DNA from 2 places in the Sporosarcina sp. FSL K6-6792 genome. Region 2 is predicted to be linked to the other one. Evidence: a T-box and tRNA genes for the amino acid it is inferred to sense, from the RefSeq annotation. Region 2 holds a T-box; the other holds one or more tRNA genes.

Region 1 (11,480 bases), 2.5 Mb from region 2:
CTAGACCGTAAGGACTGGTGGAGCGCTTGGAAGTGAGAATGCCGGTATGAGTAGCGAAAGAAGGGTGAGAATCCCTTCCACCGAATGCCCAAGGTTTCCTGAGGAAGGCTCGTCCGCTCAGGGTTAGTCAGGACCTAAGTTGAGGCCGAAAGGCGTAGACGATGGACAACAGGTTGATATTCCTGTACCACCTCCCCGCCGTTTGAGCAATGGGGTGACGCAGTAGGATAGGGTGAGCGCGCTGTTGGTTATGCGCGTCTAAGCAGTGAGGTGTGGAATGAGGCAAATCCCGTTCCTATAACATTGAGCTGTTACAGCAAGGGGATTTATCCCTGAGTCCCTGATTTCACGCTGCCAAGAAAAGCCTCTAGCGAGGCGGGAGGTGCCTGTACCGCAAACCGACACAGGTAGGCGAGGAGAGAATCCTAAGGTGATCGAGAGAACTCTCGTTAAGGAACTCGGCAAAATGACCCCGTAACTTCGGGAGAAGGGGTGCTCTGGTAGGGTGTTAAAGCCCGAGAGAGCCGCAGTGAATAGGCCCAGGCGACTGTTTAGCAAAAACACAGGTCTCTGCAAAACCGCAAGGTGAAGTATAGGGGCTGACGCCTGCCCGGTGCTGGAAGGTTAAGAGGAGAGGTCAGCGCAAGCGAAGCTTCGAATTGAAGCCCCAGTAAACGGCGGCCGTAACTATAACGGTCCTAAGGTAGCGAAATTCCTTGTCGGGTAAGTTCCGACCCGCACGAAAGGCGTAACGATCTGGGCACTGTCTCAACGAGAGACTCGGTGAAATTATAATACCTGTGAAGATGCAGGTTACCCGCGACAGGACGGAAAGACCCCGTGGAGCTTTACTGTAACCTGATATTGAATTCCGGTGCAGCCTGTACAGGATAGGTAGGAGCCTTGGATTCCGGAGCGCTAGCTTCGGATGAGGCGTTGGTGGGATACTACCCTGGCTGTATTGGACTTCTAACCCATGCCCCTTATCGGGGCAGGAGACAGTGTCAGGCGGGCAGTTTGACTGGGGCGGTCGCCTCCTAAAGAGTAACGGAGGCGCCCAAAGGTTCCCTCAGAATGGTTGGACATCATTCGTAGAGTGCAAAGGCATAAGGGAGCTTGACTGCGAGACCTACAAGTCGAGCAGGGTCGAAAGACGGGCTTAGTGATCCGGTGGTTCCGCATGGAAGGGCCATCGCTCAACGGATAAAAGCTACCCCGGGGATAACAGGCTTATCTCCCCCAAGAGTCCACATCGACGGGGAGGTTTGGCACCTCGATGTCGGCTCATCGCATCCTGGGGCTGTAGTCGGTCCCAAGGGTTGGGCTGTTCGCCCATTAAAGCGGTACGCGAGCTGGGTTCAGAACGTCGTGAGACAGTTCGGTCCCTATCCGTCGCGGGCGCAGGAAATTTGAGAGGAGCTGTCCTTAGTACGAGAGGACCGGGATGGACATACCTCTGGTGTACCAGTTGTCTTGCCAAAGGCATCGCTGGGTAGCTATGTATGGACGGGATAAATGCTGAAAGCATCTAAGCATGAAGCCCCCCTCGAGATGAGATTTCCCATTACGCAAGTAAGTAAGATCCCTCAAAGAAGATGAGGTTGATAGGTCTGGGGTGGAAGCACGGCGACGTGTGGAGCTGACGGATACTAATCGATCGAGGACTTAACCAATTTTGAAAAGGGCTTGATTACCCTGATTCTGTGTAGCACAATGTCTGTTTTATTCAGTTTTGAGCGAATAAGTACCGTTCATAAAAAAAGTACTTGCAATTAATTAGATGATATGTTATAATAATTATTGTCTTTGAGAAAAGATCATACAAGTCTGGTGACGATTGCGAAGAGGTCACACCCGTTCCCATCCCGAACACGGAAGTTAAGCTCTTCAGCGCCGATGGTAGTTGGGGGTTTCCCCCTGTGAGAGTAGGACGTCGCCGGTCTTGTAACAATTATTACATAGGTTTATGAATAGGACAAACAACTGAAGTTTGTCGCACTTATACCCAGGAGGATTAGCTCAGCTGGGAGAGCACCTGCCTTACAAGCAGGGGGTCGGCGGTTCGAGCCCGTCATCCTCCACCATTTTATTTATAATGAAAACTATTAGCCGGAGTAGCTCAACTGGTAGAGCAACTGACTTGTAATCAGTAGGTTGAGGGTTCAAGTCCTTTCTCCGGCACCACTTTTCGAGCCATTAGCTCAGTTGGTAGAGCATCTGACTTTTAATCAGAGGGTCGCAGGTTCGAATCCTGCATGGCTCACCATTTTTATGACTTAGTGTCATAATTTATATTGCGGGTATGGCGGAACTGGCAGACGCGCTAGACTTAGGATCTAGTGCCTTCGGGCGTGGGGGTTCGACTCCCTTTACCCGCACTTATAATGCGGAAGTAGTTCAGTGGTAGAATACGACCTTGCCAAGGTCGGGGTCGCGGGTTCGAATCCCGTCTTCCGCTCCATATTTTTGCCGGGGTGGCGGAACTGGCAGACGCACAGGACTTAAAATCCTGCGGTAGGTGACTACCGTACCGGTTCGATTCCGGTTCTCGGCATTAATAACTTTTAACTTATATGCGCTCGTAGCTCAATTGGATAGAGCACCTGACTACGGATCAGGAGGTTGTGGATTCGACTTCTGCCGGGCGCACCATTATGTTTTTAAACTTTATAATTCTTCGGGACGTAGCTCAGCTTGGTAGAGCACTTGGTTTGGGACCAAGGGGTCGCAGGTTCGAATCCTGTCTTCCCGACCATTAAGCTTTTTAAGCAGATTCGCCGCTTAAAGAATATACCATTTTAAGTAGATTTGTGCTTTAATAATTGCCAGCTATAATGGGGCCTTAGCTCAGCTGGGAGAGCGCCTGCCTTGCACGCAGGAGGTCAGCGGTTCGATCCCGCTAGGCTCCACCAACACAATTTCAATAAAGATCCTGGCGGCGTAGCTCAGCTGGCTAGAGCGTACGGTTCATACCCGTGAGGTCGGGGGTTCGATCCCCTCTGCCGCCATCTTAAAGGACCTTTAGCTCAGTTGGTTAGAGCAGACGGCTCATAACCGTCCGGTCGCAGGTTCGAGTCCTGCAAGGTCCACCACTATTATATACAGCCATGGAGGTATACCCAAGCCCGGCTGAAGGGATCGGTCTTGAAAACCGACAGGGGAGTCAAATCCCGCGGGGGTTCGAATCCCTCTACCTCCTCCATTTTTAACTAGTGGTGAAATTAAATAGTACTTATATTGTTGTCGCGGGGTGGAGAAGTGGTATCTCGTCGGGCTCATAACCCGAAGGTCACAGGTTCAAATCCTGTCCCCGCAACCAAATGGTCCCGTGGTGTAGCGGTTAACATGCCTGCCTGTCACGCAGGAGATCGCCGGTTCGATCCCGGTCGGGACCGCCATTTTTATTAATACTATAAGGTTTAGAATAAGTTAACGACTTAATGTAAACTAAATACGTGGCTCAGTAGCTCAGTCGGTAGAGCAAAGGACTGAAAATCCTTGTGTCGGCGGTTCGATTCCGTCCTGAGCCACCATTGTTATGCGAGTGTAGTTTAGTGGTAAAACCTCAGCCTTCCAAGCTGATGATGAGGGTTCGATTCCCTTCACTCGCTCCAAAAAGGGCCTATAGCTCAGCTGGTTAGAGCGCACGCCTGATAAGCGTGAGGTCGATGGTTCGAGTCCATTTAGGCCCACCATTCCGCAGTAGCTCAGTGGTAGAGCAATCGGCTGTTAACCGATCGGTCGTAGGTTCGAGTCCTACCTGCGGAGCCATTTATATATGGGGAAGTACTCAAGCGGCTCAAGAGGTGCCCCTGCTAAGGGTATAGATCGCGAAAGCGGTGCGAGGGTTCGAATCCCTCCTTCTCCGCCATATATAATTTGGCCCCTTGGTCAAGCGGTTAAGACACCGCCCTTTCACGGCGGTATCACGGGTTCGAATCCCGTAGGGGTCATACATAAAAGTAGCTTTACAAGTTCTTAATGAACTTGTAAAGCTACTTTTTAATTTGTTTATATATAGTTTTCTAGTTCACTTAAATTCTAACTATATATGTTGAATTAAAGAATCGCATTGAATCTACTGTGGCGCTCAATAAGGAGAGAGTTGTAATTCGGGGTGTGGATTGTAGAACGCTTGACGCTTTGGGGATGCCTTTCACCGTAAGCCTGAATATCGCTTCGCATCCAGTCTCACGGCTTCGGCGACCCCTTTGCCGCGCCTGCACTAGGGTGTTCATTATCGAGAGAAATGTGATTTTGAGATGTATATGCCGAGATTATAAGGTGATTACTAGTTGATACTACTTATATTCAAGAAAGACGTACTCCAGGTTGCAGATTTCATCACAGATAATGAAATGCTCTTTCTCATATAGACCATCCAGCGTCGAAGCGATATTGGTAGGAGTTCTGTTTCATTCTTAAATAAAAAAGACAAGACTATGGAGAAGACTTCAGCCGCCAAAATTATATCTTTGGCGGCTTTTATCCAGTTAAGAAGCCCCGCTATTCTTTCGTCCCAAAAAGCTCTAGCATTTCGTCTACTTATGCCTTTGGAGAGCAACGGATGGATAACCACCAAACGATTCCCGAAAAATGTGTAGGGTGCTACGAAGTCGCATCCCTACACATCAAGATATCTCGATAATAGTAAAGAGGTCGTTCTATCTAAAGCAACTCAAAGGCAACTGCACACGCAGCGCCTAGTGTTTGATTAAATCATTTACGGGTTACTTTTGGTTAATTAACATACGTGAGCTAAAATATCCTGAAAAGAAACACCATAAGCAATGGCCTATGGTGTTTCTTTTCACTTCTTCTGATCCTCTATATAACTATCTTTTTCATGATAAGGAATATCTCCGAGAGGGGATTCGATTCCTTCATCATCCAGTTCCGCTTCATATTTCTCTGAGGCATCGGACCTGATGAAGCCGCGTGACTTTCCATTTATATCGGTACCTGTGAATTCTTCAAATTCTTCGGTTGCACCATCTGAAATTCCGCTGTCGTATAACGTATTGTAGTCATCGTGATCTCCGCTGAAATCGGAAGGGGTTTCTGATGTTCCAGATTTTGCGATTTCCTGAAAGCTGTCTTCGCCATCCCGGGCCGCTCGGGAAAATGAATTTGGGTTGGCCATGGTAAGCGTATCTTCTTCGACAGGTCGATCATTGGGGATTTCTTTCTCAGTCGCATGGTCGATGCAAAGAGTTGTGTAAGGAACTGCTTCAAGTCGCCCAAATGGTATATCTTTTTGGCACACTTCACATTTCCCGTAAGAACCGTCCACCATCGCTTGTAAGGCGCTTTCTACTTTATCTAATTCAGAGCCAGCATGAACGTTTAAAGCCATGTCCTTCTCTCTTTCAAACAGTTCTGTACCCATATCACCGGGATGATTGTCATACATCGACAGCTCGCCGGCAGCTTCTTGTGCACTTTCCTTAATATCTGTTTCTTCTTCTGTTTTTGTTAAGTGATCCTTCATTTCATATAGTTCTTTTTTTAGAGTGGCTTTTTGTTTATCGTTCAACAAGTTTTGTCACGTCCTTTTTAGTAATGGCATTAGTCTGCACATATCCACAGTACTTAATAAACAAAAGTACAGATTGTTGACTATCGTTACTTAACTTTCCTTTATTTCGTTCCATCTAAACATATAAATCAGAAAAAGCGTAAAGCTTCGAGTTAAATCGAGGCTTTACGCTTTTTCTTTTATTAGTTAGAGCAGATGGCCAATGAGTATTCCGATCCCTAATAGTAAGCCGAATAAAGTGTTCGTAACTGCAGTGTTTTTCATCGCAGGCATCACATGTATTGGGATGTGATTTTTTCGGAACACAGTAATCGCTCCAATCGGCTTTTTGACACTAAGAAATACAAGCAGTGACCATGGAGTAAGATGACCGAAGAGAATCATTGCAATAATCCAGCCATAGGAAATAATGAAAAATAGCATTAGGATTGTAATTGCGTTGTAGCGGCCCACAAGAATAGCGAGTGTTTTTCGTCCGCCTTCCTTATCGCCTTCTAAATCACGTATATTATTTGCTAGCATAATACCTGCGACTAGCAACATACTTGGGATGGATAGCAGAACCGCTTCTGTCGTTACTGTTTCTGTCTGGATATAAAACGCAATAAGGATAAGTAACATTCCCATGACAACACCGGAAAACAGTTCTCCAAATGGCGTGTAGGCGATAGGATACGGTCCTCCAGTATAAAAGTAGCCTACCATCATTGACAAAATACCGACGACTGCGAGCATCCATGAGGTTTCCATACATATATAGATACCAATAAGGACGGAAATCCCGTAAAGCATAAAGGCAAGATTCAACACGGTTTTTGGTTTTACACCATTACGGACGATTGTACCGCCGATTCCAATGGACTGTTCTGTATCAAGTCCTCTTTTAAAATCATAATATTCATTGAACATATTCGTTGCCATTTGGATGAAAACACTCGCGACGAGCATGGCGATGAATAAAGGAAAATGTAATTTTCCGTAAGTTAGTGCAATCATGGTACCGAGAAATACAGGTGCAAAGGCTGCTGTTAGTGTATGTGGACGTGTAAGCTGCCACCAAATACGCCAGCCTTTATCCGCTTTTATTGTCTGTTGCAATTTGGCTCTCTCCCTATCCTTTTAATGACCCTATCTATTGTACTCCAAAATGGGTGGGGTGAACATATGGACTGCTTATTATGTGCTGAAACGAAATTGATTCGGTATGATAGACTATAGGTATTGTTTTAAATCAGTCGAATGAATGTACGGAGGGAAAATAATGAATCGGAAGTTGACCGCTACCCGTGAATCTCAATTAAATGTTAGGCAGAATGAGCTGCGTTTTTTTACAGAAACTGTCGATGCGGGGAGAATCTCACCACTTGCGTTTTTTGAAGCAGGGGATTCGTGTTACAAAGATGAACGTTTCTATTGGCAAAATGCAGATAAAACTTTAACGCTTGTTGGTATTGGACATGCTACGGTATTAACAAGTGATGGAACGAATGATCGTTTCTCACATATTTCAACAAGTTGGAAAAAATTATGTAGTGCGCTAATTAAAGAAGAAAATGATCGGGAACCTGTTCTTTTTGGAGGTTTCTCGTTTGATCCGAAAAGTGTTAAGCAATCAGAGTGGGATGCATTTCCATCGGCCCATTTCGTTGTACCTTCTTTCCAGTTGTCGATTACGAATGGCAAGACAGAAATTTCCATTAACCTTGTAACAAAAAGCAACGATGGGGCAGAACAGTTTGAGAAGTTAAGGGATGAAAGAGACCGTCTAATTCATATCGCGCAAGTCGAGGAATCCGCTCTGCTTACAAAACCGGAAGTTGTGTCAATAGAGGAACTTTCGAAAGAACATTATCTGGAAACCGTTGCAGGTGTCACAAAGAAAATTAACAATGGTGAAGCTGAAAAAGTAGTAATTGCACGTTCGGTTAAACTAAACTTTGCAGATGACGTGCCGGCTGTCGCTGCACTTCATCATATATCAAATGAACAGCAGGAAAGTTATCACTTTGGATTGCAAAAGGACGGCCAATTATTTTTTGGTGCTACACCTGAACGTTTAATTGAAATATCAAATGGCCGTGCGTATTCGGCATGTGTCGCGGGTTCCATTAAACGAGGCAAGTCGGCAACTGAAGACCGCGAACTTGGCGATGAACTTCTTGAAGATAGAAAAAACCGAGAAGAGCATCAATATGTCGTTAATATGATTTCACAAGTGTTTAAGTCATTTTGCACAGACATCAAAATTTCGAAAGTACCGAAACTGATGAAAGTCCGTGATATTCAGCATTTGTTTACGCCAGTTGAAGGAAAAGTTGAACAAGGAACTGATATTTTTAGTTTGGTTCAAGCACTTCACCCGACACCGGCACTAGGCGGTGTCCCAACTGATATAGCGATGGAAATGATTCGTTCTGAGGAAAACTTGGATCGGGGTTATTATGCTGGACCAATTGGTTGGACAGATACTGCTGGAAATGGTGAATTCGCTGTTGCAATCCGTTCCGCACTTCTTGACGGCAATAGTGCGTACTTATACGCAGGTGGAGGAATTGTGGCAGACTCTGAACCAGATAAAGAATACGATGAAACATGGGTGAAATTCAGACCGGTTATGCGGGCGCTTGGAGGAAAACTGAATGGATAACCGTACAGTTTTGACTGATTATGTTCGTAGAATGACTGCTGCTTTGATGATGGCTGATGTGAAAACGGTAGTTATTAGTCCAGGCTCTCGTTCGACACCACTGGCTTACGCTTTCGCTTCAACAAAAGGCCTTGATGTCTATATGCAAGTTGATGAACGATCGGCTGCCTACTTTGCATTAGGTTTGGCGAAGGCATCCGGTAATCCTGTCGTCCTTCTCTGTACGTCAGGTACTGCAGCATCGAATTATCATCCTGCTATAACAGAAGCGTATTATGCGCGTATTCCTCTTATTGTTATCACGGCTGACCGTCCGCATGAATTAAGGGAAGTCGGTGCGCCACAGGCAATCGATCAAATTCGAATGTATGGTAAGCATGTGAAATATAGTGTAGATTTCCCACTTGCTGAAAACAATCCGGATATCGAAGACTTTATTGATCGCCATATTAGCCGTGCACTGTCAGTTGCGACTACAGCTCCACGAGGACCCGTTCACTTAAATGTGCCGTTCCGGGAACCACTTCTGATCGATTTTGATCGGGAAACGCCGAAAATGACTTTCAAAAAACGATTTAAAAGTGTAGACAGTTTGGATGCATCTACTGCCCAACAAATTTCACAGTTGCTTGTAACGTCGGAAAAAGGCTTCATCATTGCTGGTGAAATGCCGATAGGGTTCGATAAAGCAGCATTTTGGAACTTTGCCAAAGCACTGGAATGGCCAGTATTATGCGATCCGCTATCAAATCTTCGCACGGAAGTACCTGAACAATGCATAGCGCTCTGTATTGATCATTATGATGCACTATTAAAAAGTGATGCATTCAAAGAGAAAGTCGTACCTGATACTGTCATTCGTTTTGGTGCACAGCCAGTAGCGAAGCCGCTTTCGCTTTACTTGAAAAAAGTAAGACCAGCTACAGTTATAGCGGTGGATGAATCGCCGGAATTTAGGGATTCGCTCGGTGTCGTTACGCATCATATCCAGACTTCACCCGAAACAGTCATAAAAATTATTGTGGATAAACCGAAGACATCTTATACAGAGTTGTGGACGATGGCGAATGAGGCGGCATCAGCGATTACAAATAAGTATGAGGGTGTTGCTGGCGATGAAGGGATATTTGCAAAAACATTATTTGAGCACCTTCCCACAGAGAGCGACCTCGTAAGTGGCAGCAGCATGCCAATCCGTGATGTAGACACGTTCTTCAGGAAGACGGATAAGGATATTACAATTTTTGCGAATCGCGGGACGAATGGTATCGATGGTGTTGTATCGACAGCATTCGGTATCCAGGCGGCAAGAAAGCGTCCAACATGGCTGTTAATTGGCGATTTATCGTTCTTGCATGATGTCAACGGATTAATTGTTACTCGTTTCCATGAGGCAGATTTAACCATTGTCATTATTAATAACGATGGGGGTGGAATATTCTCGTACCTTCCGCAAGCTGATGCAGGTAATCATTTCGAAGAGCTGTTTGGCACACCAACAGGCTTAACATTCGGCCACATTGCTGCGATGTATGATGCGCAGTATGCGGCAATCCACACGCCAGAAGAGTTCGGAATGGAGCTCGATAAAGCGAAGGAAAAACCAGTGCGTATTATCGAAGTGTTCACGAATCGTCAAGCGAATGTGAAAGCGCACCGAGACCTATGGAAGCAAATCACGGACAGGCTTGATCGTAATGAATGAAAAGACTATTCGTATACGTGAAATTAATATGCATGTGGAAATCCAAGGTGGAGAAAATTTACCTGTCATCGTATTTCTACATGGTTTTACGGGGAGCACCACATCATGGCGTGAAATTACAAAGTTGCTAAAAGGTAACTACCAGACAATAGCTGTCGATTTGACGGGACACGGCAAATCGACTATTCCGGAAGACATTGTCCGCTACTCTATGGATCAGCAAGTAGAGGACCTTGAGGAACTGTTTACTGAGCTTTCTCTTGATCAATTCATCTTGGTTGGCTATTCAATGGGGGGACGTATTGCACTGGCTTATACGGTGCGACATCCAATGCGGGTCTCGTCATTGATTCTCGAGAGTTCTTCTCCAGGATTGAAGACGGAAGTGGAAAGAGAAGAACGACAAGCAGCTGACAGGCGGCTGGCAGACAGAATCACAAGGGACGGATTGCCGGCATTCATCGATTTCTGGGGAAATATTCCCTTGTTCGCGTCTCAGAAGACTTTGTCGGAAGAAAAGCAGCTGGCAGTGAGGAATGAACGGCTTAGTCAGAGTGAAATAGGCCTTGCGAACAGCTTACGTGGTATTGGAACAGGTAGCCAAGCTTCTTATTGGGAGAGCCTAGGAACAGTCAATCTTCCGGTTTTGCTCATAACGGGAAAACTCGACACGAAGTTCGTAAATATTTCCCGGGAAATGCAGAGGGATTTCCCTAATGTCCGCCATGAAACGATAGAACATGCTGGACATGCAATTCATGTGGAAAAACCGGCTACATTTGCTACAATGATAGAGGAGCATATTTCAGAGTTGAAAAATCGAGGAGGATCACTATGACACGTCAATGGGAAACGATACGTACATACGAAGACATCAAATACGAACAGTATGGCGGGATTGCAAAAGTAACAATCAACCGTCCGGAAGTGCGCAATGCATTCCGTCCTAAAACGGTATCGGAGTTAATCGATGCATTTTCACGCGCACGGGACGACCAAAGCATTGGAGTCATCGTCTTAACAGGAGAAGGCGAGAAAGCATTCTGTTCAGGCGGAGACCAATCCGTTCGAGGGCATGGCGGTTATGTAGGAGACGACGAAATTCCACGTCTCAACGTCTTGGACTTACAGCGTCTAATCCGTGTTATTCCAAAACCGGTTGTGGCAATGGTTGCAGGATATGCAATCGGCGGCGGACATGTTCTTCATGTCGTTTGTGATTTGACGATTGCAGCAGAAAATGCAGTTTTCGGACAAACAGGACCTAAAGTCGGTTCATTCGACGCAGGTTACGGTTCGGGCTACTTGGCACGAATCATTGGCCATAAAAAAGCGCGCGAAATCTGGTTCCTTTGCCGTCAATACAACGCACAGGAAGCACTGGACATGGGTCTAGTCAATACGGTAGTTCCTTATGAACAACTGGAAGACGAGACGGTCCAATGGTGTGAAGAGATGCTTGGCATGAGCCCTACGGCACTTCGTTTCGTAAAAGCGGCAATGAACGCGGATACGGACGGACTTGCTGGTCTTCAACAATTGGCTGGCGACGCAACACTTCTTTATTACACAACAGACGAAGCGAAAGA
Region 2 (11,480 bases):
AATTTTTTATCGATTGGGAAAGCGAAAGTGACGGTTGAAGAAAGTAATCGTCCGGAAGACTGGATTGTCACGACAGATACATGGACAGAAGAAATGCATATCGTTAGTTCATTACGACTCGACGTAGTAACAGCGGCATTAGTAACTATTCCACGCCAAAAAGCGGCGACGCTTGTGCATGGGGAAAAAGTGAAAGTGAATTGGGCTGTTAGGGATCAGCCTGCATTCGAACTTCAAGAGTCAGATATGGTATCAATTAGAGGTTCTGGCCGTTTTAAAGTGATTGCAATTGAAGGAAGAACGCGTAAAGATAAGATTCGGCTAATTGTTGGGAAATTAGAATGACTTGTCAGATAATAGTTTGAAAAAGAACTGTTATCTGATGCCTTAACATGTATAATAGAGAATGAATAAGTTAAAGGGGAGATGCTTTAAATGGCTTTATCACCACTTGATATACATAATAAAGAATTTGCCAATAAGTTTCGTGGATATGATGAAGATGAAGTAAATGAGTTTTTGGAACAAATCATGAAAGATTTTGAAAATATACTTGAAGAAAACAAAACATTGAAAAGCAATTTGAAACAATCAGAAGAACAGGTCTCCCATTTTAACTCAATCGAGCAAACGCTACAAAAATCGATTCTTATCGCTCAGGAAGCTGCGGAAGACGTTCGTCGCAACTCTATGAAAGAATCGAAATTGATTGTCAAGGAAGCAGAAAAAAATGCGGATCGAATTGTCAATGAGGCACTTTCCCGCGCGCGTAGAATTTCTGTGGAAATTGAAGATCTTAAGAAACAGTCGAAGGTTTTCCGTACACGTTTCAAAATGCTCATTGAAGCGCAACTTGATCTGATTCAGTCAGATGATTGGGACGTTTTACTGGAGTATGAAATCGATGCGGAGCGTTTAGAAATGGCAGCCGACCTGGATTCATAAGGAAACTTGACTTTAGTCTTAATTCACACATATACTTATAGGCATATATTTAGAACAGGCGTTGAAAGAGAAAGTACCTTCCAAATCTGAGAATAGCGAGCCGGGGGCGGTGGAAGCCCGGTCAACGGATTGGAAATGAAAATCACTCTCGAGCCGGATTGCGGAATGATTTACGTGATCCCGGAAACACCCCGTTATGGTGTCTGAGTGGTAGCAAATTCGTTTGCTACAAGTAGGGTGGTAACGCGAGAATAATTCTTCGTCCCTTTTTAGGGGTGGGGATTTTTTTATTTTTGCCTGTGCCTTGTGTCTACAGGATGTAGGTATGGGGTCTTTGCCACAGGACGTGGCGAAGGCTGCGATCCTTTTGCGCTTTTCTATTTTAAAGGAGGAAAAAACATGGAATACAAAGATACATTACTTATGCCGAAAACAGAATTCCCGATGAGAGGTAACTTACCTAACAAAGAGCCATTACTGCAAGAAAAATGGGCAGAGATGGACATTTATAAAAAAGTACAGGAACGAACTGCGGGTCGCCCGTTCTTCGTATTACACGATGGTCCTCCATATGCGAATGGTGATCTTCATATGGGTCACGCCATGAACAAAGTATTGAAAGATATGATTGTCCGCCACAAATCAATGACAGGTTTCCACGCGCCATACGTTCCAGGCTGGGATACACATGGACTGCCGATTGAACAGGCATTAGTGAACAAAGGCGTAAAAAGAAAAGAACTGTCAGTAGCAGAATTCCGTAAAATGTGTGAGGAATATGCGCTTGGTCAGATTGACAATCAGCGTAGCCAGTTCAAACGGATTGGTGTTCGTGGCGATTGGGATAATCCATATATCACGCTAAAACCAGCTTTTGAGGCGCGTCAAATTCAAGTGTTTGGTGAAATGGCTAAAAAAGGATATATCTATAAAGGATTGAAACCAGTTTATTGGTCACCATCAAGTGAATCTGCACTTGCTGAGGCGGAAATCGAGTACCAGGATAAGAAATCACCATCTATCTATGTTAGTTTCCCTGTGAAAGATGGACTTGGCGTAATTGATGAAGATGTTAACTTCTTAATCTGGACGACAACTCCATGGACGATTCCTGCAAACCTTGGGATTTCTGTCCATCCGGAATTTGAATACGTTATTGTTAAAGCGGGAGAAGAGAAATTCCTTATCGCTAAAGATTTACTTACGTTTGTCGCAGAAGAACTTGGCTGGGAAGACCATGTTGTTGAGCGTGAACTGAAAGGTTCTGAACTCGACCGTGTTGTTGCGAAGCACCCATTATATGACCGCGATTCGCTTGTTATGCTCGGTGATCATGTTACAGCCGAAGCGGGTACTGGATGTGTCCATACAGCTCCAGGCCACGGGGAAGACGACTTCTACGTGTCTAAATCATATGGTATTGATGCCCTTTCTCCTATCGATGATCGCGGTGTTATGACTGATGAAGCGCCAGGCTTCGAAGGTCTGTTTTATGAAGATGCAAATAAAGCAGTTACAGAGGCACTCGACAAAGTGGGCGCGCTTAAGAAATTATCATTCATCACCCACTCGTATCCACACGATTGGCGCACGAAAAAACCGGTTATTTACCGCGCGACTGCACAATGGTTCGCTTCAATTGAATCGTTCCGTACCGAATTACTTGATGCTATCAAAAATACGAAATTCACACCTTCATGGGGCGAAACAAGATTGTATAACATGGTTCGAGACCGTGGTGACTGGTGTATTTCACGTCAGCGTGTATGGGGTGTTCCAATTCCAGTGTTTTACGCTGAAAACGGTGAACCAATTATTACAGATGAAACAATTGCCAACGTTTCGGAATTGTTCCGTGAAAACGGTTCGAACATCTGGTTCGAAAGAGAAGCAAAAGATTTACTGCCAGAAGGTTTCACACACGAAGGCAGTCCGAACGGAGAGTTTACAAAAGAGACGGACATCATGGACGTTTGGTTCGATTCAGGCTCAACACACCAAGGTGTGCTAGTAGAACGGGATGATCTCGTTTACCCGGCGGACCTGTATCTTGAAGGATCTGACCAATACCGTGGATGGTTTAACTCATCACTCACGACAAGTGTTGCCATCAATGGCCATGCACCATATAAAGGCTTGCTAAGCCATGGTTTCACTCTTGACGGAGAAGGACGTAAAATGAGTAAATCAATCGGGAACGTAATCATTCCCGCAAAAGTAATGAACCAGCTTGGTGCAGACATTCTTCGCCTGTGGGTATCATCTGTTGATTATACAGCGGATGTACGGGTTTCTGATTCTAACTTCAAGCAAGTTTCTGAAGTATATAGAAAAATTCGTAACACATTGCGTTTCCTACACGGCAATACATCAGATTTCAATCCGGCTACTGATGCTGTGGCATTTGAAAATCTTCGTACAGTAGACAAATTTGTCTATGTGAGACTACAGGATTTGATCAAAGAAGTGCGTGAAGCTTATGAAAACTACGAATTCGCTGGTGTTTATCATGCGGTGAATAACTTCTGTACAGGTGAATTGAGCTCGTTCTACCTAGATATCGCCAAAGACGTTGTTTACATCGAAGGTGCAGATCATCCACATCGTCGTGCGATGCAAACAGTGATGTATGAAACGCTGATTGCGCTGTTGAAATTGTTAACACCTATTGTGCCGCATACGACAGATGAAATGTGGGCATTTATCGAGCACAAGACCGAAGAAAGTATTCAGCTGACAGATATGCCAGAAGCACAAGATCTTGGACAAGAAGCACAGGCATTGCGTGAGCGTTTCGCAACATTGATGCTTGTTCGTGACGATGTTCTGAAGGCACTGGAAGAAGCGCGTAATAGTAAAATTATCGGGAAATCGCTTGAAGCGAAAGTAACGGTTGCTGTCCCTGAAAAACTGGCAGATGTATTCGCAGCGGATGATATTGACTTCGCACAATTCTTTATCGTATCGAAGTTTGCTGAAGGAGATATCGCTAACATGCCGGAAGGTACTTTGAAACTGGATGCTGTAAGTGTTCTTGTTGAAAATGCAGATGGCGAAAAATGTGAGCGTTGCTGGACGATTTCTGAAACAATCGGCTCAGACGAAACACACCCTACACTATGTACACGTTGTGCAGAAGTTGTAAAAGTGCATTATTCGTAAAATTATCAAACTGTAAGCCGCTGCTGCTGTCTTTTTATAAGACTGGTTGCAGCGGCTTTTTAAAAGGTAAGAAAGCATAAGTTTTTTTACATGGATCTGTGTCTAGACTACAGACGCCAGCCCCTGGGCCCCCACGAAGGGGGTCATGCAGTCTTTGCGACAGGAAGTCGCGACTTTAGACTGCCTTCCTTTAGCTTCATTCTTGCTGAAAAGGCATAGTACGCCTTTATCATCAAGACTTCCAGCGCTTGTCGGGGCTAAACGGCGCCTTGCGCTTTTCTTATATTACTCATTTAGCGTTGAAACGCGCTCATATAGGTGTCGATGTGGTAAAATGGAACGTAATCTGTCGGACGGGGGTATTTGGATTGTTCATTTATTACGGATTAGCGGCATTCGTCATTATTTTGGATCAGTTTACGAAATGGCTAGTCGTTAAAAACATGGAGCTCGGCGAAAAAATTAGCATTGCAGATCCTTATTTAGGGCTTCTTTCTCATCGCAACAAGGGAGCCGCTTGGGGTATGCTTGAAGGACAAATGTGGTTATTTTATATTGTCACAGTTGCCGTTGCAATTGGTATTATTTATTTCTTCCATAAAGAAGCGAAAGGGCAACCGCTCTTTGGATTCAGTTTAATGTTTCTTCTTGGTGGTGCGATTGGTAATTTTATCGATCGTCTGTGGCGCAAGGAAGTTGTCGATTTTGTCGATGTCACAATCCCGGTTATCAACTACGATTTTCCAATCTTTAATGTTGCAGATGCAGCGTTAACGGTCGGTGTGATTATGATCATCATTCATATTATTATGGATGAAAAAAAGAACAAGAAAAAGGTGTCGTAATGGAAAAAATAGAAATTGAAATAACTGAAGAACACAAAGGAAGCCGAATAGACAAAGCTTTGTCTGCAGTCAATCCTGAATGGTCCCGTACGCAAATTCAATCATGGCTGAAAGACAGCCTTGTTCTAGTAAGCGGAATTCAAGTGAAACCTAATTATAAAGTAAGACTGGGAGATATAGTGACGGTGGAAGAACCTGAACTGGAAGTGCTTGACATGGTTGCTGAGGAATTAAATCTCGATATCGTCTATGAAGATAAGGACGTACTCGTTGTCAATAAAGCGCGTGGCATGGTTGTTCATCCTGCGCCAGGTCATCCATCAGGAACGGTCGTAAATGGTCTTATGCACCACTGCACGGACCTTTCAGGTATTAACGGAGTGGTGCGCCCAGGGATTGTCCATCGTATTGACAAAGATACGTCAGGGCTTTTGATGGTCGCCAAAAATGATAAGGCACATGTATCGTTAGTAGACCAACTTGTGAACAGGTCAGTAACGCGTGTTTATACTGCACTTGTCCATGGCCATATACCACATGATAATGGAACAATTGACGCGCCAATCGGCCGTGATCAACGGGAACGACAAAATATGGCGATCGTTGATAAAGGAAGGCATGCGGTAACGCACTTCAAAGTAATCGAACGGTTCGGGGATTATACGCTTGTCGAATGCAGATTAGAAACAGGCAGAACGCATCAAATTCGGGTGCATATGAAATATATTGGTTATCCACTTGTTGGAGATCCGAAATATGGACCGAAAAAAACACTTCAATTTAATGGACAAGTATTGCATGCAGGTACGCTCGGTTTTGATCATCCCGTAACAGGTGAGTACTTGGAATTCAACAGTCCTCTACCTGAAGACTTTAAAGACTTGGTTGATGAAGTTAGGAAAAGCGTTGACAAAACAGAAGAGTAAATTGTATACTGAACGAAGCAATTGAATAGCGATACCTTTAACATCAGTCCAGAGAGGCTGGGAAGGTTGCACGGAAGTACAGTCAAACTGCTGCGCGCAGTTTCTATGTACATTTATTTCTGCACGTATACCCTCCCGCCATCCTAGGCCGGGAGGGTTTTTTATGTCTAGCTACAGGCGCCAGACTCTCGGGTCATAAGTCAGATCAGCTACACGGCAAAGAACGCCGCTTCGCCGATCCGCCTTATGCCTGTCGCGGGCCAACAGGATGTAGGTCACGCAGACGTTGCCACACGATGTGGCGAACTTAGGCTGTGTTCACTTGACGGCGCCTTACGCTTTTCATATAGGAGAATATCCAACCCGATCGGCTCCCGGAAGGCATTTGAGAGAAAGAAAGAAGTAGACAAGGGAAATGGAGGATGTTGAAATGACGGAAAAAGCAAATATTCTAGATGAACAGGCAATTGGCAGGGCGGTTACTCGAATTGCACACGAAATAATTGAACGCAACAAAGGAATTGACGGTTGTATTCTTGTCGGCATCAAAACACGCGGTGCTTTCTTAGCGAAAAGACTTGCTGAAAAGATTGAACTTATCGAAGGAAAACCGATTAAAGCCGGTGAACTTGATATCACACTGTATAGGGATGACCTCACGTTGAAACATAGTAACAATGAACCGCTTGTTCAGCAGGTAGACATCAAGCATGACGTGACAGATATGAAAGTAATTTTGGTAGACGACGTTCTCTATACAGGTAGAACAGTTCGGGCAGCGATGGATGCAGTTATGGACCTTGGAAGACCAGCATCAATCCAACTAGCAGTACTTGTTGACCGTGGTCACCGTGAATTGCCAATACGACCAGACTTCGTCGGTAAAAACATCCCAACTTCAAGTGATGAGCGAGTCGTTGTGAGTGTAGAAGAAACAGATGGCAAAGATAGCGTGTCGATTCATTCTAAATAGTAGCGAAGGTGCCTTATAAGGGGATTCTTTATCTCAACATAATATGAATACAAAATAAAGTAATCCGCACGGGGGTATTGGCAATGGATGAAAAAGTGTTAGATGTGCATGAAAAACCGGCACCAGCTAGGTGGATTATCCTTAGTTTACAACATATGTTTGCCATGTTTGGAGCAACAATATTAGTACCTCAGCTCGTCGGATTAAGTCCGGCAATCGCCCTTCTGACAAGTGGTATTGCAACAATCGTCTTTATCCTTGTTACACGATTCCAAGTGCCGGCGTACTTAGGCTCATCTTTCGCCTTCATTATCCCGATACAAGTCGCAACTCAAACGGGTGGAATTGGCAGTGCGATGATAGGAAGCATGTTTGTGGCACTTGTCTACGGAATTATTTCATTGCTCATTTGGAAAACGGGCTACAATTGGATCATGAAAGTTTTGCCACCGATTGTTGTAGCGCCTGTCATCATCGTAATTGGACTGGCACTTTCACCAACTGCAATCAGCATGGCAAGTACCATCCAAGTTGGAGATGAAAAGGTATATAACCTGCTTCATTTCTCGGCTGCACTTGTTACACTAGCAGCTGCTATCATCTGCCTCATGTTTTTCAAGGGAATCATTAGCTTAATGCCAATCCTAATCGGCATCATCGTCGGTTACATTTACTCGGCTTTCATCGGGATCTTAGATTTTACAAAAGTTATGGAAGCAAAGTGGTTTGAATTTCCGGAAATGTTAATTCCAGGTGTGGATTATGATTTCGTCATTACACCTACACTGCTCTTTCTTATGGTGCCAATAGCAATTGTCACAATATCGGAGCATATCGGCCATCAACTTGTCCTTGGACGAATCGTTGGAAGAGATTACATAAAAAATCCAGGATTGAACCGCTCATTACTAGGTGATGGACTTGGAACACTCATAAGTGGTCTTGTAGGAGGTCCACCTAAAACGACATACGGTGAAAATATCGGTGTTCTTGCGCTTACTCGAGTTTACAGTGTCTATGTCATTTTAGGAGCTGCTGTTTTCGCCATAGCCTTCTCCTTCTTAGGAAAAGTGATGGCATTGATTGCGACGATTCCGACGGCAGTGCTCGGCGGGGTTTCAATTCTCTTGTTCGGAATTATTGCTTCATCTGGCTTGCGCATGCTCGTGGATCACAAAATTGATTTTGGCAGCCAGCGTAATCTTGTCATCGCCTCAGTCATTCTAGTCATTGGAATCGGGGGGGCGAGCATCGAATTTAGTGATACTTTCCAAATTGAAGGAATGGCCCTAGCGGCAATTATCGGTGTGATACTCAACTTGGTCCTGCCGGGGAGAACAAATGAAAGTCTAGTTGACGAAAAAGAATAGAAAACCTTTTAACACTGTTCCGAGAGTCAGGGAAAGGTTCGTTTGACACCCATTCTGCACAATAAGTGTAGGGTTTGGATTGTCATACCTAACGAGCCTTTCCGTTTATCGGGAAGGCTCGTTTTTCAATATGTCTAGGCTTCAGCACCCAGGCCCTTAAGCATTTCAATAAAAGGAGGACAAACCAGATGCAGCATCTTGTTTCGATGAAACACCTGACTGAAGAAGGAATCATGGCAATCCTTGATCGTGCTGATACATTCAAAAAACATGGAGTCCGAGAATTGCCCGGGAAATATAGTGTTAGTAACTTATTTTTTGAACCGAGCACACGAACAAAAATGAGTTTTGAAATGGCACAACGGAAACTAGGACTGGATGTGTTGCCATTCGAATCAAGCTTCTCCAGCACATTAAAAGGAGAAACGCTTTATGACACAGTCAAAACGCTGGAAGCAATCGGTGTCGATGCACTTGTTATCCGTCATCCCGAAGATGGTTACTATGAGCAGTTGATTGGTAGAACGTCAGTTTCTATCATTAATGGAGGAGACGGTTCAGGTCAGCATCCGACGCAATCACTGCTGGATTTATTCACAATTAAAGAAGAGTTTGGTTCATTTCAAGGATTGAACGTACTGATTACAGGGGATATCACACATAGCCGTGTTGCACGGTCCAATGCCGATGCTCTGACGAAGCTTGGCGCAAACGTGACATTCCTTTGCCCGGCTGAATGGGCAGGCGAATTCAACAGTGTGGACTCGTGGGATGAAGTGATTAAAAACAGTGATGTGGTTATGCTGCTACGGGTTCAACATGAAAGACACGAGGCAGAAATAACTTTTGCTGGTGAAAGTTATCATGAAAGATACGGCCTGACAGAAGCCCGCGAGCAGCTAATGAAAGAAAATGCAATCATCATGCATCCCGGACCATTTAACCGAGGTGTGGAAATAGCAGATACCTTAATCGAATGTCCGAAATCACGGATTTTTAAACAAATGGAAAATGGTGTATACATACGGATGGCCGTATTAGAAACAGTATTGAAAGGGAGGAATTGACATGCAGAAACTTATTCAAGGGGTTCAGATGCTAAACGGTGATGGGGAACTTGTCACAGCAGATGTAAAAGTAACGGGTGATAAAATTACGGAAATCGGTAAGCATTTACCAGTAGAACACGCTGAAGTAATCGACGGCAAAGGACTTTTACTAGCACCGGGCTTCATAGATGTCCACGTGCATCTTCGTGAACCGGGCGGAGAGCATAAAGAGACAATCGAAAGCGGAACATTGGCAGCAGCAAAAGGCGGTTACACAACTATCTGTGCAATGCCAAATACACGACCTGTACCGGATACAAAAGAAAATCTGACATTTGTCAATGACTTAATCGCACAGAAGTCCTTAATCCGTGTCCTTCCATACGCATCTATTACAATTCGGGAAGCCGGTAAAGAACGGACGAATCTCGCAGAACTAAAAGAACACGGAGCTTTCGCATTTACGGATGATGGTGTTGGTATACAACAGGCTGGAATGATGTACGAAGCGATGCAGGACGCAGCTAAAATCGGTATGCCGATTGTTGCACACTGTGAAGATAATACGCTTATCTACGGTGGTGCTATGCATGAAGGCAAACGTAATAAGGAACTGGGACTTCCAGGAATTCCTTCTATAGCAGAATCGGTCCATATCGCTCGGGATATTTTATTAGCTGAAGCGGCAGGCGCTCATTATCATGTTTGCCACGTCAGCACGAAAGAGTCGGTTCGAGTAATCCGTGACGCGAAGAAAGCGGGGGTCCATGTGACTGCTGAAGTAAGTCCGCATCATCTTCTACTGTCGGAAGATGATATTCCAGGCGATGATGCCGATTGGAAAATGAATCCGCCACTTCGCGGAACAGAAGATCTCGCAGCACTACGCGAAGGATTGCTCGACGGCACACTGGATTTCATAGCAACAGATCACGCACCGCATACTGCAGAAGAGAAAGCAGTCGGTTTTGCAAAAGCACCATTCGGCATTACTGGTTTTGAAACAGCATTCCCGCTCCTTTATACGAACTTTGTTAAAAAAGGAACATGGACATTGCAGCAGCTCATCGATTGGATGACGAAAAAACCAGCGGATGTATTCGGCTTACCATACGGTAAAATTGAAGTTGGAGCCACTGCAGATTTAGTATTACTTGATTTGAACAAAGAAGCAAAAATAGATCGCACAACTTTTGTATCTAAAGGTAAGAATACACCATTTGACGGTTTGACATGCACAGGCTGGCCAGTTAAAACGATTTTCGGTGGAAAAGTAGTTTGGGAGGATGGACAATGATGAAAAAAAGAATGCTTATTTTAGAAGACGGCACAATTTTTGAAGGAATCGCTTTTGGTTCCGACGAGGCTTCAATCGGTGAAACAGTATTCACAACTGGGATGACGGGCTATCAGGAAACCATTTCCAATCCTTCGGGAGCTGGACAAATCATTGTGATGACCTACCCGCTTATCGGTAACTATGGCATTAACCGAGACGATTACGAATCAATTGAACCAGCAGCAAGCGGCTTAGTCGTTCGTGAACTAGCGGACGAGCCATCGAACTTCCGAAGCGGCATGACGCTTTGCGAACTGTTGACGATGAAGGGCATTCCTGGAATTCAAGGAATCGATACACGTAAATTAACACGGTTGCTACGCGACAAAGGGGCACTAAAAGGGATTTTGACTGCTGCAGGAGAAGAAGTAAACGTGCAAGAAACGGTTGCGCATGTCGCTTCTTACGTCTTACCGACAGATCTTGTTGCACGCGTTTCGACACAAAAACCTTATCCAAGTCCAGGTCGCGGAGAGCGAATCATCCTTATCGACTATGGTATGAAACATGGTATTTTACGTGAATTAAATGAGAGAGATTGTGACGTTATCGTCGTTCCATATAATACAACAACGAAAGAAATTCTTTCTTTATCACCAGATGGCATTGTGTTGTCAAATGGACCGGGCAATCCGATGGATGTTGAAGGTACAGTTGAAGTGATTAAAGAGTTGCTAGGAAAAGCTCCAATGTTTGGTATAGGTCTTGGCCATCAGCTGTTTGCCCTTGCTTGTGGAGCACGTACAGTGAAATTGAAAAACAGTCATATGGGTGGCAATCATCCCGTAAAAGATTTGACTACAGGTAGGACGGAATTAACTTCACAATGCCATGGCTACGCAGTAGATGAAGAATCACTTGCAGATACGGA

The links. A T-box is a leader RNA that pairs with one kind of tRNA and senses whether it is charged. The one in region 2 lies ahead of ileS (isoleucine--tRNA ligase), so its partner is inferred to be a tRNA-Ile.
Region 1: it has a tRNA-Ile gene. The T-box ahead of ileS (isoleucine--tRNA ligase) is inferred to sense a tRNA for this amino acid. The anticodon was not compared.

What each region holds. Positions count from the first base shown of each region.
Region 1 covers NZ_JBBOSA010000001.1:1,869,665-1,881,144, reverse strand. Annotated here, with positions in the region: rRNA gene MKZ26_RS09075 (23S ribosomal RNA) at 1-1,673, shown strand, start outside; rRNA gene rrf (5S ribosomal RNA) at 1,827-1,942, shown strand; tRNA gene MKZ26_RS09065 (tRNA-Val) at 2,009-2,084, shown strand; tRNA gene MKZ26_RS09060 (tRNA-Thr) at 2,109-2,184, shown strand; tRNA gene MKZ26_RS09055 (tRNA-Lys) at 2,191-2,266, shown strand; tRNA gene MKZ26_RS09050 (tRNA-Leu) at 2,297-2,378, shown strand; tRNA gene MKZ26_RS09045 (tRNA-Gly) at 2,387-2,461, shown strand; tRNA gene MKZ26_RS09040 (tRNA-Leu) at 2,469-2,554, shown strand; tRNA gene MKZ26_RS09035 (tRNA-Arg) at 2,576-2,652, shown strand; tRNA gene MKZ26_RS09030 (tRNA-Pro) at 2,679-2,755, shown strand; tRNA gene MKZ26_RS09025 (tRNA-Ala) at 2,837-2,912, shown strand; tRNA gene MKZ26_RS09020 (tRNA-Met) at 2,935-3,008, shown strand; tRNA gene MKZ26_RS09015 (tRNA-Ile) at 3,016-3,092, shown strand; tRNA gene MKZ26_RS09010 (tRNA-Ser) at 3,110-3,202, shown strand; tRNA gene MKZ26_RS09005 (tRNA-Met) at 3,245-3,319, shown strand; tRNA gene MKZ26_RS09000 (tRNA-Asp) at 3,323-3,398, shown strand; tRNA gene MKZ26_RS08995 (tRNA-Phe) at 3,458-3,533, shown strand; tRNA gene MKZ26_RS08990 (tRNA-Gly) at 3,541-3,614, shown strand; tRNA gene MKZ26_RS08985 (tRNA-Ile) at 3,619-3,695, shown strand; tRNA gene MKZ26_RS08980 (tRNA-Asn) at 3,697-3,771, shown strand; tRNA gene MKZ26_RS08975 (tRNA-Ser) at 3,781-3,871, shown strand; tRNA gene MKZ26_RS08970 (tRNA-Glu) at 3,882-3,953, shown strand; gene MKZ26_RS08965 (TraR/DksA C4-type zinc finger protein) at 4,811-5,539, opposite strand; gene MKZ26_RS08960 (1,4-dihydroxy-2-naphthoate polyprenyltransferase) at 5,726-6,637, opposite strand; gene MKZ26_RS08955 (isochorismate synthase) at 6,801-8,186, shown strand; gene menD (2-succinyl-5-enolpyruvyl-6-hydroxy-3-cyclohexene-1-carboxylic-acid synthase) at 8,179-9,891, shown strand; gene menH (2-succinyl-6-hydroxy-2,4-cyclohexadiene-1-carboxylate synthase) at 9,884-10,729, shown strand; gene menB (1,4-dihydroxy-2-naphthoyl-CoA synthase) at 10,726-11,480, shown strand, end outside.
Region 2 covers NZ_JBBOSA010000001.1:4,338,893-4,350,372, forward strand. Annotated here, with positions in the region: gene MKZ26_RS20795 (YlmH family RNA-binding protein) at 1-345, shown strand, start outside; gene MKZ26_RS20800 (DivIVA domain-containing protein) at 436-945, shown strand; T-box leader at 998-1,215, shown strand; gene ileS (isoleucine--tRNA ligase) at 1,345-4,107, shown strand; gene lspA (signal peptidase II) at 4,476-4,952, shown strand; gene MKZ26_RS20815 (RluA family pseudouridine synthase) at 4,952-5,878, shown strand; gene pyrR (bifunctional pyr operon transcriptional regulator/uracil phosphoribosyltransferase PyrR) at 6,309-6,851, shown strand; gene MKZ26_RS20825 (uracil-xanthine permease family protein) at 6,935-8,221, shown strand; gene MKZ26_RS20830 (aspartate carbamoyltransferase catalytic subunit) at 8,410-9,288, shown strand; gene MKZ26_RS20835 (dihydroorotase) at 9,290-10,567, shown strand; gene MKZ26_RS20840 (carbamoyl phosphate synthase small subunit) at 10,567-11,480, shown strand, end outside.